DNA from 2 places in the Gordonia sihwensis genome. Region 1 is predicted to be linked to the other one. Evidence: riboswitches for the same ligand, from Rfam matches in the RefSeq annotation. Region 1 holds a riboswitch; the other holds the start of a gene.
What was found. A riboswitch is a leader RNA that binds a small molecule or an ion and turns the genes downstream of it on or off. The one in region 1 is predicted to bind cobalamin.
Positions count from the first base shown of each region.

Region 2: it holds a riboswitch for cobalamin, as region 1 does, so the genes downstream of both, P5P27_RS19570 (ABC transporter substrate-binding protein) here and metE (5-methyltetrahydropteroyltriglutamate--homocysteine S-methyltransferase) in region 1, are expected to answer to the same signal.

Region 1 covers NZ_CP121248.1:1,149,181-1,156,848, reverse strand. Annotated here, with positions in the region: gene P5P27_RS05465 (acetyl/propionyl/methylcrotonyl-CoA carboxylase subunit alpha) at 1-1,237, shown strand, start outside; gene P5P27_RS05460 (hypothetical protein) at 1,369-1,725, shown strand; gene P5P27_RS05455 (hypothetical protein) at 1,770-2,228, opposite strand; cobalamin riboswitch at 2,451-2,684, shown strand; gene metE (5-methyltetrahydropteroyltriglutamate--homocysteine S-methyltransferase) at 2,794-5,145, shown strand; gene P5P27_RS05445 (FMN-binding glutamate synthase family protein) at 5,290-6,942, shown strand; gene P5P27_RS05440 (NUDIX hydrolase) at 6,960-7,565, opposite strand; gene P5P27_RS05435 (pyruvate carboxylase) at 7,603-7,668, opposite strand, start outside.
Region 2 covers NZ_CP121248.1:4,106,675-4,114,342, forward strand. Annotated here, with positions in the region: gene P5P27_RS19550 (MFS transporter) at 1-1,017, opposite strand, end outside; gene P5P27_RS19555 (TetR/AcrR family transcriptional regulator) at 1,017-1,565, opposite strand; gene P5P27_RS19560 (TetR/AcrR family transcriptional regulator) at 1,647-2,204, opposite strand; gene P5P27_RS19565 (acyl-CoA thioesterase) at 2,254-3,054, shown strand; cobalamin riboswitch at 3,093-3,278, shown strand; gene P5P27_RS19570 (ABC transporter substrate-binding protein) at 3,307-4,272, shown strand; gene P5P27_RS19575 (FecCD family ABC transporter permease) at 4,280-5,320, shown strand; gene P5P27_RS19580 (ABC transporter ATP-binding protein) at 5,317-6,129, shown strand; gene P5P27_RS19585 ((2Fe-2S) ferredoxin domain-containing protein) at 6,129-6,863, shown strand; gene P5P27_RS19590 (hypothetical protein) at 6,950-7,651, shown strand.

The DNA of each region.
Region 1 (7,668 bases):
GTCGGCCACCCGCGAGGCCGTCGCGGCATTCGGTCGCGGCGAGTGCTTCGTGGAGCAGTACCTCGACAAGGCGCGACACGTCGAGGCCCAGGTCATCGCCGACCAGCACGGCAACGTCGTCGTCGCCGGAACCCGTGACTGCTCGCTGCAGCGCCGGTTCCAGAAGCTGGTGGAGGAGGCCCCCGCTCCCTTCCTGACCGACGAGCAGCGGGCGCGCATCCACTCCTCCGCGAAGGCCATCTGCCGCGAGGCCGGCTACTACGGCGCGGGCACCGTGGAGTACCTGGTCCAGGGTGACACCGTCTCGTTCCTCGAGGTCAACACCCGACTCCAGGTGGAGCACCCGGTCACCGAGGAGACCTCGGGCATCGATCTGGTGCGCCAGCAGTTCCGCATCGCCGAGGGCAAGCCCCTGGAGATCACCGAGGATCCGACCCCGCGTGGTCACTCCTTCGAGTTCCGGATCAACGGTGAGGACGCCGGGCGAGGCTTCCTGCCCGCGCCCGGCCCGATCACCGTCTACCGCGAGCCCTCCGGCCCCGGCGTCCGCGTCGACTCCGGCGTCCGCCAGGGCGACGTCATCGGCGGTCAGTTCGACTCGATGCTGGCCAAGCTGATCGTCACCGGCGAGAACCGGACCCAGGCACTCGAGCGCGCCCGCCGCGCACTGGCCGAGTTCGAGGTCGACGGCCTCGCCACCGTGATCCCGTTCCACCGCCACATCGTGTCCAACCCCGCCTTCATCGGCAGCACCGACGAGAACGGCGTCGAGGGCTTCGAGGTCTACACCAAGTGGATCGAGACCGATTGGGACAACCCGATCAAGCCCTTCACCGGCGGTGAGCCGCTCGACGACGAGGACGACACCCAGCGCCAGAAGGTCATCGTCGAGGTCGACGGCCGCCGCGTCGAGGTCTCGCTGCCCGGCGATCTCAACCTGGGCGGCGGTGGCGGCACCAACGGCGCCATCCGCCGCAAGCCGAAGTCGCGCACGCGCAAGAAGGGCGGCGGCGCCGCTGCCTCCGGCGACGCCGTGACCGCGCCGATGCAGGGCACCGTCGTCAAGGTGGCCGTCGGTGAGGGCGACGAGGTCGCCGAGGGCGACCTGGTCGTGGTCCTGGAGGCCATGAAGATGGAGAACCCGGTCACTGCGCACAAGGCCGGCACCATCACCAGCCTGTCCGCCGAGGCCGGTGCCGCGGTCACCCAGGGCACGGTGCTGCTCGAGATCAAGTAGAACCGGATACACCTCCGGCTGTGCCGTTCCGCCTGACCGATGTCGAGTCAGGAGGAACGGCACAGCCCGTTTTCGGAGCCGTGCACGCGCCCGGATCCGGCCGATTCGTGAGCGAACGAGAAGGACCCGTCATGGAAGCTGTCGAGATCAACGCCGGTGCGTGGTATCTTCGCGCCCTGCGGCACGACGAGCGGTTGTCCGATGTGCCCGCGCTCGAGCTCCTCGGCGTCGGCGATCCGGTCGAGTACATCCGAGCCGCCGACGCCGCGTGGGCCGACGAGTCGCGTCTCACGTGGGCGGTGTGCGTCCCCACCACCGGAGAACTCGCGGCGCTGATCGGCGTCGACGCCGCCGGGTCGGTGGCCGGCCTCGCCCGCGACGGCTACGACGCCGCGCTCACGGCCGCGGTCGATCCCGCCACCCGTTGCGCGAGCGCACTGCTCGACGTCGAAGCGGCGGCTCTGCGCTCCGGACTGCCGGGCCGCTGACCCGGACGCCGCGCATCCAGGTCGCCGCGCATCCAGGCAGGCGCTCAGAGGGGCGAGTCGGCGGGGTTCCCGAGATCGGTGCAGTCGACCAGCACCATGTCGTCGCGGTGCGCGACGAGATACCGCACGGCAGGCAGTCCCGCCCCCAGCTCCGCGATGGCCTCGCGAACGCGTTCGGCTCCCAGGTAGAAGGGTTGGGCGGGACGGCCGCCGAACGCCGCGCGGCACAGACTCGTCGGGCAGTCGGCGGCGGCCTCGATGACGCGTGCGACAGCGATCGAACCGGCATCCGGGCTGTCGAGGGTCTGGATCACCGCCCCCGTCAGACTCGGATGCTGATCGACGAACTTCAGCGCCGCACTCGAGCAGGCGTCGAGACTGTCGTACCACTCGGGGAGATAGAGCGTCGTCGACGAGGTGTCGGGCGCCGGAACCACGCGGGCGCCGAGCGCCACATAGATGTCCTTGCAGCCGCCGGCGCCCAGACTTGACACGCAGGCCATCAGTCGCTGTTCTGTCGGAACATCGCCGTCACCTGCGGGATTCCGCTCGTCTCCACGGGCTACGAGGATGATCCCAGCGACCGGATGAGCCGGTCCGCCGGAGTTAAAATCACCGCCGGATCCCATGCTGCCCAATGGTACCCGGTCCTTTACCATCGATAACTGCAACTGGTTCGCCCGGCCGGGATCACTATGGAGCCCCTGCTTCCCGCCGGGCGTCGACGCGAGTTCGCTGCCGACGGCAGCGACCGCCCGCGAAGAGGGAATCCGGTGAGACTCCGGAGCTGACCCGCAGCGGTATGTCGGAACGACCGCCGTCACACGCACTGGGACCGCCCCGCCCGAGCCACGGCTCACCGGCGGCGGCGCCTGGGAAGCGACGGCCAGTAGAAGCGGGCTCCATTCCTGGCCCGCGCGCCGACGAGCCCGAAGACCTGCCGGATGTATCGAGCGCATCCGCGCCCGATGGCTGTCCGCCTCGAGGAAACGGGCGACTGACGAACTGCGGTTCGCAGCGCCCGGTATGGCGACGGCTCGAACTACTCATGCAGGAGAAGAACACGTCATGTCCGATGACACGACTATCACCACCGACACCAGCACCACCCACTCTGCGGGCTTCACGGCCACCGTCCCCGGCGTCGCCCGGATCGGCGCCAACCGGGAGCTCAAGCGCGCGGTCGAAGCCTACTGGGCGGGCCGGATCGACGCCGCCGCGCTCACCCGGGTCGCAACGGGCATCCGCCGCGACAGCTGGAGCAGGCTGATCGACGCCGGTTTCGACTCGGTGCCCGTCAACACGTTCTCGTACTACGACCAGGTGCTCGACACCGCTGTTATGCTCGGCGCGCTGCCACCGCGAGTGGCGGCGATCGACGATCCGCTGGACCGCTACTTCGCCGCCGCCCGCGGCACCGCCGGCGGCCCGGGCCCCGACATCGCACCGCTGGAGATGACCAAGTGGTTCGACACCAACTACCACTACCTGGTTCCGGAGATCGGTCCGGACACCGAGTTCACCCTCGACCCGGGCGCAGTCCTCGATGAGATCGCTCAAGCGCAGGCTCAGGGCGTGCCCGCCCGTCCCGTGGTGATCGGACCGATCACCTTCCTCGCGCTCGCCAAGGCGGTCGACGGCGGCCCGGCACCGCTGACCCGCATCGACGATCTCCTGCCGCTCTACACCGAGCTCCTCGGCCGCCTGGCCCAGACCGGTGTCGACTGGGTCCAGATCGACGAACCCACGCTGGTGACCGATCAGGCCGACGGTCTCACCGACCTCGCCGAACGCGTCTACGGTGTGCTGTCGGCTGTCCGGACGCGCCCGCGGATCCTGGTGCAGACGTACTTCGGCGATGCGGGCGACCGTCTCGCGGCGCTGGCGCGGACCGCGGTGGAGGGCGTCGGAGTGGACCTGGTGACCGGCTCTCCGGACACCGTCCGCACGGCCGATCTGACCGGAAAACTGGTAGTCGCCGGCGTGGTGGACGGCCGCAACGTCTGGCGCACCGACCTCGACGCGGCGCTGGCCGCACTCGAGTCGCTGCGCGCGCACGCCGGTGCCCTCGCGGTCTCGACCTCGTGTTCCACACTGCACGTCCCGTACACCGTGCGCGGCGAGTTCGAACTCGACCCGGTGCTGCACGGATGGCTGGCCTTCGCCGAAGAGAAGTTCGGCGAGGTGGCCGCGCTCGCTCGGGCCCTGGCGCACGGCCGGGACGACCAGGCGTGCCGGTTCGAGGCGGCGCGCGCGGCACTGGCGTCCCGGGCAGCGGACCCGCGCGTACACGTCGCCGCGGTCCGCGAACGCCTCGCCGGGCTCACTCCGGCCGACTGGACCCGATCGCCCGCGCCCGACCGCCGTGAGGCGCAGGACGCCGCGCTCGGCCTGCCCGTCCTGCCGACCACGACCATCGGCTCGTACCCGCAGACGGTCGAGATCCGCAAGGCGCGCCTCGCGCTGCGCAACGGAACCATCGACTCGGCGGCCTACCGGTCCCGGATGGAGCAGGAGATCGCCGCGGTGATCGCCCTGCAGGAGCAGGTGGGTCTGGACGTCCTCGTCCACGGGGAACCCGAGCGGAACGACATGGTCCAGTACTTCGCCGAACAACTCGACGGCTTCTTCGCGACGACCGCCGGCTGGGTCCAATCGTACGGGTCACGCTGCGTCCGGCCGCCGATCCTCTTCGGCGACGTCCGGCGGTCGTCGCCGATGACGGTCGGCTGGATCACCTACGCGCAGTCCCTGACCGAGAAGCCGGTCAAGGGCATGCTCACCGGCCCGGTGACGATCCTCGCGTGGTCGTTCGTCCGCGACGACCAGCCGCTCGCCGAGACCGCGCGTCAGGTGGCTCTCGCGATCCGGGACGAGACCACCGATCTCGAGCGAGCGGGGGTACCGATCATCCAGGTCGACGAACCGGCACTGCGCGAACTGCTGCCGCTGCGGACCGCCGACCGCGCGGCGTACCTCGACTGGGCGGTGACCGCCTTCCGTATCGCCACCGGCGGGGTCGGCGACGCCACCGCGATCCACACGCATCTGTGCTACTCGGAGTTCGGCGAGGTGATCGGTGCGATCGCCGCGCTCGACGCGGACGTCACCTCCATCGAGGCGGCGCGCTCCCATATGGAGGTCCTCGACGACCTCGACGCGGCAGGCTTCGCCGCCCAGGTGGGTCCGGGCGTCTACGACATCCATTCGCCGCGCGTGCCGGCCGCCGATGAGATGGCCGCGTCGCTGCGTGAAGCGCTCGACGCGGTGCGCGCCGACCGGCTGTGGGTCAATCCCGACTGCGGGCTCAAGACCCGCCGCACCGACGAGGTCACCGCCGCGCTGCGGAACATGGTCGACGCCGCCCGCCGGGTCCGCGAGGAGATCGCCGCCGATCGGGCCACGGTGCCCGCCACCTGATCGCGACCGGATCCATCCGACACCGCTCACCGGTGACCGATGGATCCGGTGCGCCCGTCCTGCCTCCGGTACCGCCGCGTCCGAACTACAGTGGGAGCCGCCCGATTCCCCGACCGGCGGTGCCCGCGACAAGAGGTGGAGACGATGCTCAGATGGTTGGCTGTTGCCGCGACGTGGGTTCTCGCCGCGGTGTCCTCGACGCTCGTCCTGGTCTCCCCGTGGTGGCTATTCGTCACCGGCGTCCTCGCCTTCATCGCACTGGTCGGCACGTACGACCTGGTGCAGGCCCGCCACAGCATTCTGCGGAACTATCCGGTGCTCGGGCATTTCCGCTTCCTCATGGAGAGCATCCGGCCGGAGATCCAGCAGTACTTCATCGAACGCGACACCGACGGGACCCCGTTCGACCGGGAGACGCGCACCACGATCTACGAACGCGCCAAGGACGTCAAGGACGTCGACCCGTTCGGCACCCAGCGCGATCCGACGGTGATCGGATACGAGTACGTGCGGCACTCGATCGTCGCGCACTCCGCCACCGACGAGACCCCCACCGTGCGGATCGGCGGGCCGGCGTGCACTCAGCCGTACGACATGGCGATGTACAACGTGTCCGCGATGAGCTTCGGCGCGCTGTCGGCGAATGCGATCCTGGCACTCAACGGCGGTGCCGCCAAAGGCGGCTTCGCACACGACACCGGTGAGGGCGGGCTCAGCTCCTACCATCTGCGGCCCGGGGGCGATCTGATCTGGGAGATCGGCACGGGTTATTTCGGCTGCCGCACCCCCGACGGGCACTTCGATCCCCAGCAGTTCCGCGCCAAGGCATCGAACCCGCAGATCAAGTGCATTTCGATCAAGCTGTCCCAGGGGGCCAAACCCGGTCTCGGCGGAGTGATGCCCGGCCCCAAGGTGACGGCCGAGATCGCGCAGATGCGGGGTGTCCCCGCCGGGCGGTCCGTCGTCTCACCGCCCTCGCACAACGCTTTCCACACCCCCGTCGGACTGTGCGAGTTCATCGGCCGTCTGCGCGACCTGTCGGGCGGCAAGCCGGTCGGCTTCAAACTGTGCGTCGGTTCGCGCAGTGAGCTCCTCGGCATCTGCAAGGCCATCCGCCAGACCGGGATCGCACCCGATTTCATCATCGTCGACGGGGCCGAGGGCGGCACCGGGGCCGCGCCGGTGGAATTCGAGGACAACGTCGGGACCCCGCTGACCGAAGGCCTGATGACGGTGCACAACGCACTGGTCGGCACCGGTCTGCGCGACCAGATCCGGATCGGCGCGTCGGGCAAGATCACCAACGGCATCGACATCGTCAAGCGCGTGATCCAGGGCGCCGATTTCACCCTCGCGGCGAGGGCGATGATGATGGCCGTCGGATGCATTCAGGCGCAGCAGTGCCACACCAACAAGTGCCCGGTCGGCGTCGCCACCCAGGATCCGAAGCGAGCCCGCGCACTCGACGTGCCCGACAAGACCGAACGGGTCTACAATCTGCAGCGCCACGTCGTCGACAACGCCAAGCAGTTCGTCGCGTCGATGGGGCTGACGAGCTTCGACGATCTCCACCCGTCGATGCTGATGCGGACGGTGGGGCCGAACAGATCGAAGTCGTACGCGGAGATCTACGAGTGGCTCGCGCCGGGCGAACTGCTGACCCGCCCGCCGGAGTCGTGGCGCGAGGACTGGGAGTACGCGAGTGCGGAGTCCTTCGTCCTCACGAGTGCGCACGAACCCGATCCGTCACACCGGCCGCCGAGCCACGGCAGCACCCGGCATCCGCTCGCGGTGTAGGCCCGCTCGCGGCGCTCTCAGCGCCAGGCGAACACCGGCTGTTCGAGATCGTGAACGCGGGTGTCCCGGCCCGCCAGCACCACCTCGGCGAACTGATACACGACCGCGGCCGTCGGCGCGTGGATCCGGGCGCCCGCGATGTTCAGCGCGACCAGGGTGCGCGGCGACTCCGGTATCCGACTGAACACCGCCGGCCGGCGCAATTCGTCGAAGGACACGAAGAAGAGCTTGTCCACCTCGGCCGGACTCGGATGGACGGGCGGGTCGTCGTCCACCCAGCACACCACCGGTGTCATCAGATAGCCCGACCGCGTCTCGTAGTCGTCGAGAAGGCCGAGCACCGTCTCCTCACCGAGTTCGATCCCGATCTCCTCGTGCAGTTCGCGCAACGCGGCCCGGGTCGGCGTCTCGCCGGGATCGAGGCGTCCGCCCGGGAGCGCGAACTGATTGGAGTGGTTGCGCAGGGACGACGGCCGCCGGGCGATCCAGATCCCGTACTCCCCGCCGTGACGGACGACGGTGATGGCGACCGCCGAGTGCCGGAGCCTGCCCGCCGGGTCGTCGATGGTCCGGCGGGCCCAGCTCCCGATTCGCTCCCGTGCCAGTTGCCGCGTGATCTCCATGCCTTCATCTCTACCCGGTGCGGCGTCCCGAGGGCGGCTAACCGATCACCACGAGCAGGTCGCCGGGCGCCACCTCGGCGACCGCGTCGACGGCGACCCGCTC
Region 2 (7,668 bases), 1.3 Mb from region 1:
TCGCGGACCGATGCGTTCGGCCAGACGCGGTGCGGCGAGCGACGCGGCGGCCGAGGCGACAGCGAGCGGGACCAGCTGCAGGCCGGCACGGATCGGTGAACTGCCCTCTACCGACTGCAGCCACTGGGCGAGCAGCAGCAGGGCCGCGGCCATCGCGAACATCGAGCCGAGGGCGCCGGCGATACCGCCGGTGAAGACGCGGCTGCGGAACAGTCCGACGTCGAGCATCGGCCGGTCCTGGCGCAGACTGCGGCGGACGAAGACGGTCAGCAGCAGCACTCCTGCGGCGAACGCGGCCCAGCCCTCGGGGACCAGCAGACTCGATTCGGCACCGAAGTGCTTCACCGACCACATCAGGAGCACCATGCCGGAGAACGAGAGGGCGATGCCCAGCCAGTCCCAGACTCCCGGGTCGGCCGACCGCGACTCGGGGAGCAGGAAGACCCCGGCGACCACGGCCAGCGCCATCAGCGGAGCGTTGACCAGGAAAGCCGACTGCCAGGAGAAGTGCTCCACCAGGAAACCGCCGACCAGCGGGCCGATCGCCGCACCGAGACCGGCGACCGACGACCACACCGCGAGTGCGCGCGCCCGCCGGCGCGCGTCGGTGAACAGGACGCGGATCGTCGACAGTGTGGTCGGCATGATGAACGCGCCGCCGATGCCGAGGAGGGCGCGGATGGCGATCACCGCGGTCGCCGACTCGGCGACCAGGACGAGCAGCGATGCGGCGCCGAAGACGGCGTACCCGGCCAACAGCATCCGCTTGCGTCCCCAGCGGTCGGCCAGCGATGCGGCCGGGACGAGCAGCCCGGCGAGCACCAGCGAGTAGACGTCGACGATCCACAGCAGCTGGGAGGCGGTGGGCTCCAAGTCGGCCGACATCGCGGGAAGAGCGATGTTCAGGATCGTCATATCCATCACGATCACGAGCAGGCTCGCACTCAACACAGCGGTCGCGAGCCAGGCGCGGACGGTGGAGTAGCCGGTGCTCCCCGTGGTGGGTGAGGCAGTCATCACGATTGTCTTTTCTGCGCCATGAACGGCGCGACGAGAGTGTGCAGGAAGTCTTTGGAGACGACGGTGTTGTGCAATGCCGCGTGCATCACGACACCGTCGGAGACGATCGCGAGGGCGAGCGCGTTGTCGGGTCCGACGTAATCGCTCAAGATCTCGACGAGATTGGTCTGCCAGCGGAGCGACAGCGCGCGCAACTCGGGATCGAACAGGCCCGCCGACATCAGCGAGACGTCGGCCGCGATGGCGCGGCTGTCGGCGAGGTAGTCGTGAATCTGATCCACCAGCGCTTCCGCTGACCCGCCGGCCGCGACCAGGCTGCTCCGCACGGCGGCCAGGTCTTCGTCGACCTCCGCGGCGAGCCGCTCCAGGGCCTGGGTGCGCAGGTCGTCGATGGAGGTGAAGTACTGGGTCGTCGATCCCAACGGCACACCCGCACGCTCGGCGACGCGGCGGTGCGTCAGCGCGGCCGGTCCGAGTTCGACCACCAGATCCGCCGCCGCGGCGAGAATCGCCGCCCGCCGTGCCTCCGGGTCGTGCTTGGCCATGACTCCCTCACAATTCTGTACGAATGTACATGTACTTTTGTACAGGGCTGGCGGAGGTCTGTCGACCGAATATCGGAGGGCTCAGCCCCACGTGTCGCGGATGTGTGCCGACAAGGCGTCGAGCGGTGCGGTGGAACGGGTGGCGCGAGAGGTGATGATGGCGCCTTCGAGGGCTGCCACCAGCATGTCGCCGGCGCGTCGGGCGGCGTCCGCGGCCAGTCCGTCGGCCTCGAAGGATGCGGCGATCTGGCCCGCCAGCGTTTGGAAAGCCGTGGCGGCGCGCTCGGCCGCACCCGGGTACTCCGCGGCGGAGGTGGAGGCGGCCACCAGGGGGCAGCCGAGGCGGTAGTCGTGGCGCACCAGGATCTGCTTCCACTCGTCCACGATGACGATCAGACCCTCCACAGCGGTCCGGCCGTACAGTGCGGCCGCGAGGCGCGACGAGGCGTGCCTGCCCGCCTCGTCGGTGGCCTGCTCCAGCAGTTGCGCCTTGCCGCGGGGGAAGTGCTGGTACATCGAGCGCCGCGCCACGCCGCTGTGCTCCATGAGCTCCGACATTCCGAATCCGTCGGCTCCCTTGCTCCGGAGCAGCTGAGTCGCCGACAGGAGCAGTCGGTCGCGGACGGGGAGTGTTGCCATGCACCCAGGGTACGCGTGAGTAGAACGATCGTTCTGTTACCGTCGACGCATGACTCACGTTTTCGATGAGGCCATCGCCCTCACGCCCACGGCGTCGGACCATGTGGTCCGCGCGCAGACGCATCCCGCGTACAACAACATGGTCGGCCCGTTCGGCGGCATCACGGCCGCGACCGTCGTCAACGGCATCCAGCAGCGGCCCGACGTCCTCGGCGATCCGCTCGCGCTGACCATCAATTACGCGGCACCGATCGCCGAAGGACAGTGGGATCTCGACCTGCGGCCCGTCCGGACCAACCGCACCAATCAGCACTGGGTGGTGACGATCAGCCAATCCGGACAGGTGGCGGCCACCGGCACCGCGGTCTTCGGCGTCGCCCGTGACACCTGGTCCGACACCGAGCCGACGCCTCCGGCCGCACCGCCCGCCGAGGAGGTCGAGGTCAGCGAGTACGTGGACTTCATCGCCTGGGCCAAGAACTACGACAAGCGGTTCGTCGCGGGCGGCATGGACGGGAGGAACGACGCCGACTCGACGTCGACGCTGTGGCTGCGCGACCGGCCCGAGCGGCCGCTCGACTTCCCGGCGCTCACCGCGATGACCGACGTCTTCTACCCTCGTGTCTTTCTCCGGCACGGAACCTACATGCCGGCGGGCACCATCACCCTGACCACGTATTTCCACGCCACCGCGCAGGAACTCGAGGCGCATGGAACCGGACACGTCCTCGCGACGGCGCGCGCCGCCCGGTTCGGGCACGGTCATTTCGACCAGTACGGACAGCTCTGGTCGGGCGAGGTGCTCCTCGCGACCACGCACCAGCTCGTGTACTTCAAAGACCCCGCCTGATTCGAGGTCGCCCGAGTGTCCCGGCCGTGCCCGGATACACTCGGGCGATACGTCACGGTGCTCGGGAAGTCCGGTGAGAAGCCGGCGCGGTACTCGCCACTGTGAACAGGTCCGGAAGTCGCCGGGAGTGCAGGACTCCAGCCACTGGGTGCTCGTCATCTGGGAAGGTGCGACCGCCGGCAGTCCTGTGTAGCCAGGAGACCGGCCGCGGCGTACCCCGAAGTTCCACGAGTATCTGGAAAGGGGGTCGCATTGCGCACCCTGAAGAACGCGGTGATCCTGGCGGTCGCCGGCACCGTCCTCACCGTCTCCGCCTGTTCCGGCGACGATCCCGCATCCGGCGCCGACGGCTCGGCGATCAGCCTGCAGAACTGCGGCCGCACCGTCACCCTGAAGAAGCCGGCCGACGCGGCCATCACCGTCAACCAGGGGGCCACCGAGTCGGCCCTGGCCGTCGGCGCCGGCGGGCAACTGGTCGGCACCGCCTACCTCGACAGCGCCATCGCCCCGCAATGGGCCGCAGCCTACGGCGAGATCCCGGTGCTGTCGGAGAAGTACCCCACCCGCGAAGCGGTCCTCGAGAAGCACCCCGACCTGATCGCCGCGTCGTACAGCAGCGCCTTCGACGACAAGGCGCTGGGAAGCCGGCAGTCGTTCGACGACCTCGGTGTGGCGACCTACGTGTCCCCCTTCGGCTGTGAGGACAAGTCGAAGCGTCCGGCCTCGTCCTGGGACGCGGTGGCCGGTGAGACCAGCGACTACGGCGTGCTCTTCGGACGGACGGCCGATGCCGACCGGGTGAACGCCGACATGCGCGCGAAGCTCGCCGACCTCACCGCGAAGTCGGCCGGACGGGGCAAGACGGTTCTGTGGTGGGATTCCTCGACCGACAAGCCCTTCGTCGGTGCCGGCGACGGCGGGCCGCAATTGGTGATCGACGCCGTCGGCGCGAAGAACGTCTTCGGGGATCTCTCCGGCAACTGGGCCGAGACCGGCTGGGAGGCGGTGCTCAAAGCCGATCCGGACGTGATCGTCCTGGTGGACGCCGACTGGGATCCGGCCGCCGCCAAGCGGAAGTATCTGGAGTCCGACCCGGCGCTCAAGGACCTGAAGGCCGTCGCGAAGGGATCGTTCGTGGTGATCCCGTTCGCTGAGAGCACCCCCGGTCCGCGGCTGATCGACGGCGCCGCCAAGCTGTCGGACGCGTTCGCGAAGTAGTCGGCGCGTGCGCGAACGGCTCCGCGGTACACCGGCCCTGGCGGGTTGGCTGGCCGGACTGACGATCCTGCTGCTGATCAGCATGGCGCTGGGAATCGTGGTCGGATCGGCCGATCTGCCGCTGGGCACAGTGGTGCGAGCGCTCGGCAGCAGCGTGGGCATCGGCACGTCCGATGTGCTCGACGAGAACATCGTCGTTCAGCTGCGGCTGCCGCGGGTGGTCGGAGCGGCACTCATCGGTGCGGGCCTGGCGGTCTGCGGCACCGTCCTGCAGTCGTTGACGGGCAACCAGCTGGCCGACCCGTACATCCTCGGGATGTCCGGCGGTGCGTCTCTCGGCGCCGTGGTGGTGTTGAGCACGGGAGTCGGCATGGGCAGCATGGCCGGTGGCTCAGTGGTCTCCGTCGCAGCGTTTCTGGGGGCGATGGGTGCGCTGCTGCTGGTGTTCGCGATCGCGGTCACGCGCGGGGGCGCGCTGCTTCCGGGCAGACTGATCCTGGCCGGCGTCGCCGTCGGGCAACTCGCCGCGGCGCTGAGTTCGGCGTTGATCTACTTCGGCCCGCACGGCACCGCCGACCGCGTCATGTTCTGGTCGATGGGGTCGGTGGCCGGCATCCGCTGGAACACCCTCGCGCTGACCGCGATCGTCACCGTGTGCACGATCGTCGCCGTGCTGGCCCACGCCCGAACGCTGGACGCCTTCGCCTTCGGTGAACGCGCCGCCGCGAGCCTGGGCACTCACGTGGCCCGCACTCGCTGGGTGCTCTACGCGCTGGTGTCGCTGTGCACCGCCGTCCTGGTGGCGCTGTCGGGGATCATCGGGTTCGTGGGGCTCGTGGTGCCGCACATGGTTCGCTTTCTCGTGGGCCCGCTGCACTATCGGGTCCTGCCGGTGGCGGTGGTGCTCGGGGCATTGGTGGTGGTCTGGGCCGACATCATCGCCCGCGGCGTGATGCCGTCGCGGGAACTGCCGCTCGGGCTCGTCACCTCGGTGATCGGCGTGCCCGCCTTCATCTACCTGCTCCGGCGACAGCGAGGCACCGAATGACCGGTACCGAGACCGGGATGCCCGGCATCGAGATGCGGGCGGTGAGCTTCGCCCGCGGCGAGCGGAGAATCCTCGACGACGTCACGGCCCAGGCGCCCGCCGGCCGATTCACCGGCGTGATCGGCCCGAACGGGTCCGGAAAGTCGAGCCTGCTGTCGATGGTGATGCGTTGGCAGCGGCCCGACGCCGGACAGGTGCTGCTGGGCGGCACCGACGTCCGGGAGTTGGGCCGCCGCGAGTTCGCGCGCACCGTCGCCGAGGTGGAACAGCACTCGGCGACCGTCCTGGAACTGTCGGTGGAACAGATTGTGGAGCTCGGCACCATCCCGCACGCCGGGGGGTGGGCCAGGCCGCTCGGAGACGCCGCGCACGAGGCGCATCAGGCCATCGGAACGCTCGGCATCGAGCATCTGCGGCACCGCACCTGGCAGACCCTGTCCGGCGGCGAACGGCAGAAGGTCCAGATGGCACGGGCGCTGGCGCAGCGCCCGAAGGTCCTCGTCCTCGACGAGCCGACCAACCATCTCGATGTGGCGGCCGGGCTTCACCTGCTGCAGCTGGCCCGGGATCTCGGCCTCACCGTCCTCGCTGCGCTGCACGATCTGCAACTCGCCGCGATGTACTGCGACCACCTCGTCGTGCTCGACGAGGGCCGCGTCCGTGCGCAGGGCAGCGCCTCCGAGGTGCTGACGCCCGAACTGCTGGCGGACGTCTACGGCCTCGACGCGCAGGTGCTTCGCCATCCGGTCACCGGCGGGCCACTGATCGTCATGTGCGGCGTGGTTTCGGCCACAGGAGGGGAGAAGTGATGATCGACGCCGACTGGGTGATCGTGACGGCGCCGACGGATCGCGGCGCGGATGTGCACGGCGAACTCGCCCGTGCGCTGGGAGAGCTCGCCGAACGCCATCCGGGCACGGTCTTCCGCTCCGCCGTCCTGGGCGGTGAGTCCGACACCGTCACCGAGGTGCTCGACGAGGCGGCCCGCGAGGGCGCCGACTCGGTGGTGGTGCTGAGCGGTCAGACGCTCGCCGACCGAAAGATGGACGCTTGGTTCCGCCGCGTGATCGGGCACTGGCTGCGGAACCGCCCGGCGGGCTCCGCGCCGGATATCAGAATCGGCGGATCGCTTTGCCAGACAACGGATTACGCGAATCTGATCGAGCGGGCTGCCGCCGACGGCGGGGCCCCGGCCCGCGATACCACCGCCCCGCTCGCGACGAAGGCCTGGGACGCGGTTCCCGGGTTCGCGCGACACGTGCTGGTCTGCCGCGGTCCCCGATGCTCGGCGCGAGGGGGCGCCGAGACGCAGTCGGAACTCTCCGCCGAACTCGACGCCCGGCGGCTCGGCGACGACGACGTCCTCATCACGCTCACCGGGTGCCTGTTCCCCTGCTCGCAGGCGCCGGTGGTCGCGGTCTACCCGGACGACGTCTGGTACGCCGGACTCACAGCGGCGCGAGTCGCCGATGTGGTGGAGCGGCACCTGGTGGGAGGTGAACCGATCCGGGAGTGGTTCGGAGACCGATCGGCGAGCCGGTGAACCGGACGCCCGAGCGGAGACGGCCGGGGACGGCCCGGATGTCCGGCAAGTACATTCAGTACTGAAACCACAGTCGAAGGGGACACATGGCGGGCAGGGCGATCCGGATGTCGGTGGCGATGCTGGCGGGTGGCGCAGTGCTCGCCTCGGTGGGATGCAGCACCGACGGCTCGTCCACCGCTGCCGAGCGCGAGGCCGCCGAGCTGCCGCTGACACAGGCCGAACTGCCCGCCGGTTTCCACACCGCCCGGCTCAGCAAGGACGCCCTCGCGCAGATGACGGAGCAACTCTCCGATTCCACCGCATACGTCGACATCGCACCCGCGCAGTGCGCGGCATCCGGAGCGATGGTCACCACGATCGACCCGAAGAGGGTCGGCGTGATGGCGGCGACCGATGGCGACGATGCGATCAGCGAGTCGGTGCAGCCCGTCGCCGAGATCGACGGCGGCGTCGACCTCGAGGCTGCGCGCAAGCAGGTCACCGGCGACTGCGGCGTCGTCCGGGTGCACGTGAAGGCCGGCCCGGTCAAAGGTTCGGAGATCACCGTCACGCACACCGTGATCGACGTACCGCGCGGGGCCGCCGACCAGGTCCTGGCGGTGGAGAGCCGGAGTAGGACGGTGAACGGTTCCAAATCCGGTGAGACGAGTCTGCTGGTAGGAAACGCCCTCGTCAACGGTTACGCGGTCACCGTACAGATGAGCGCCGTCGACCAGACCGCCGATCTGAATCGTGCAGTTTTCGAGGACGTCTTCGCCAGGGCGATCGCCAAGGCCGCGCGCTGACCGCCGCCTCGACGGGA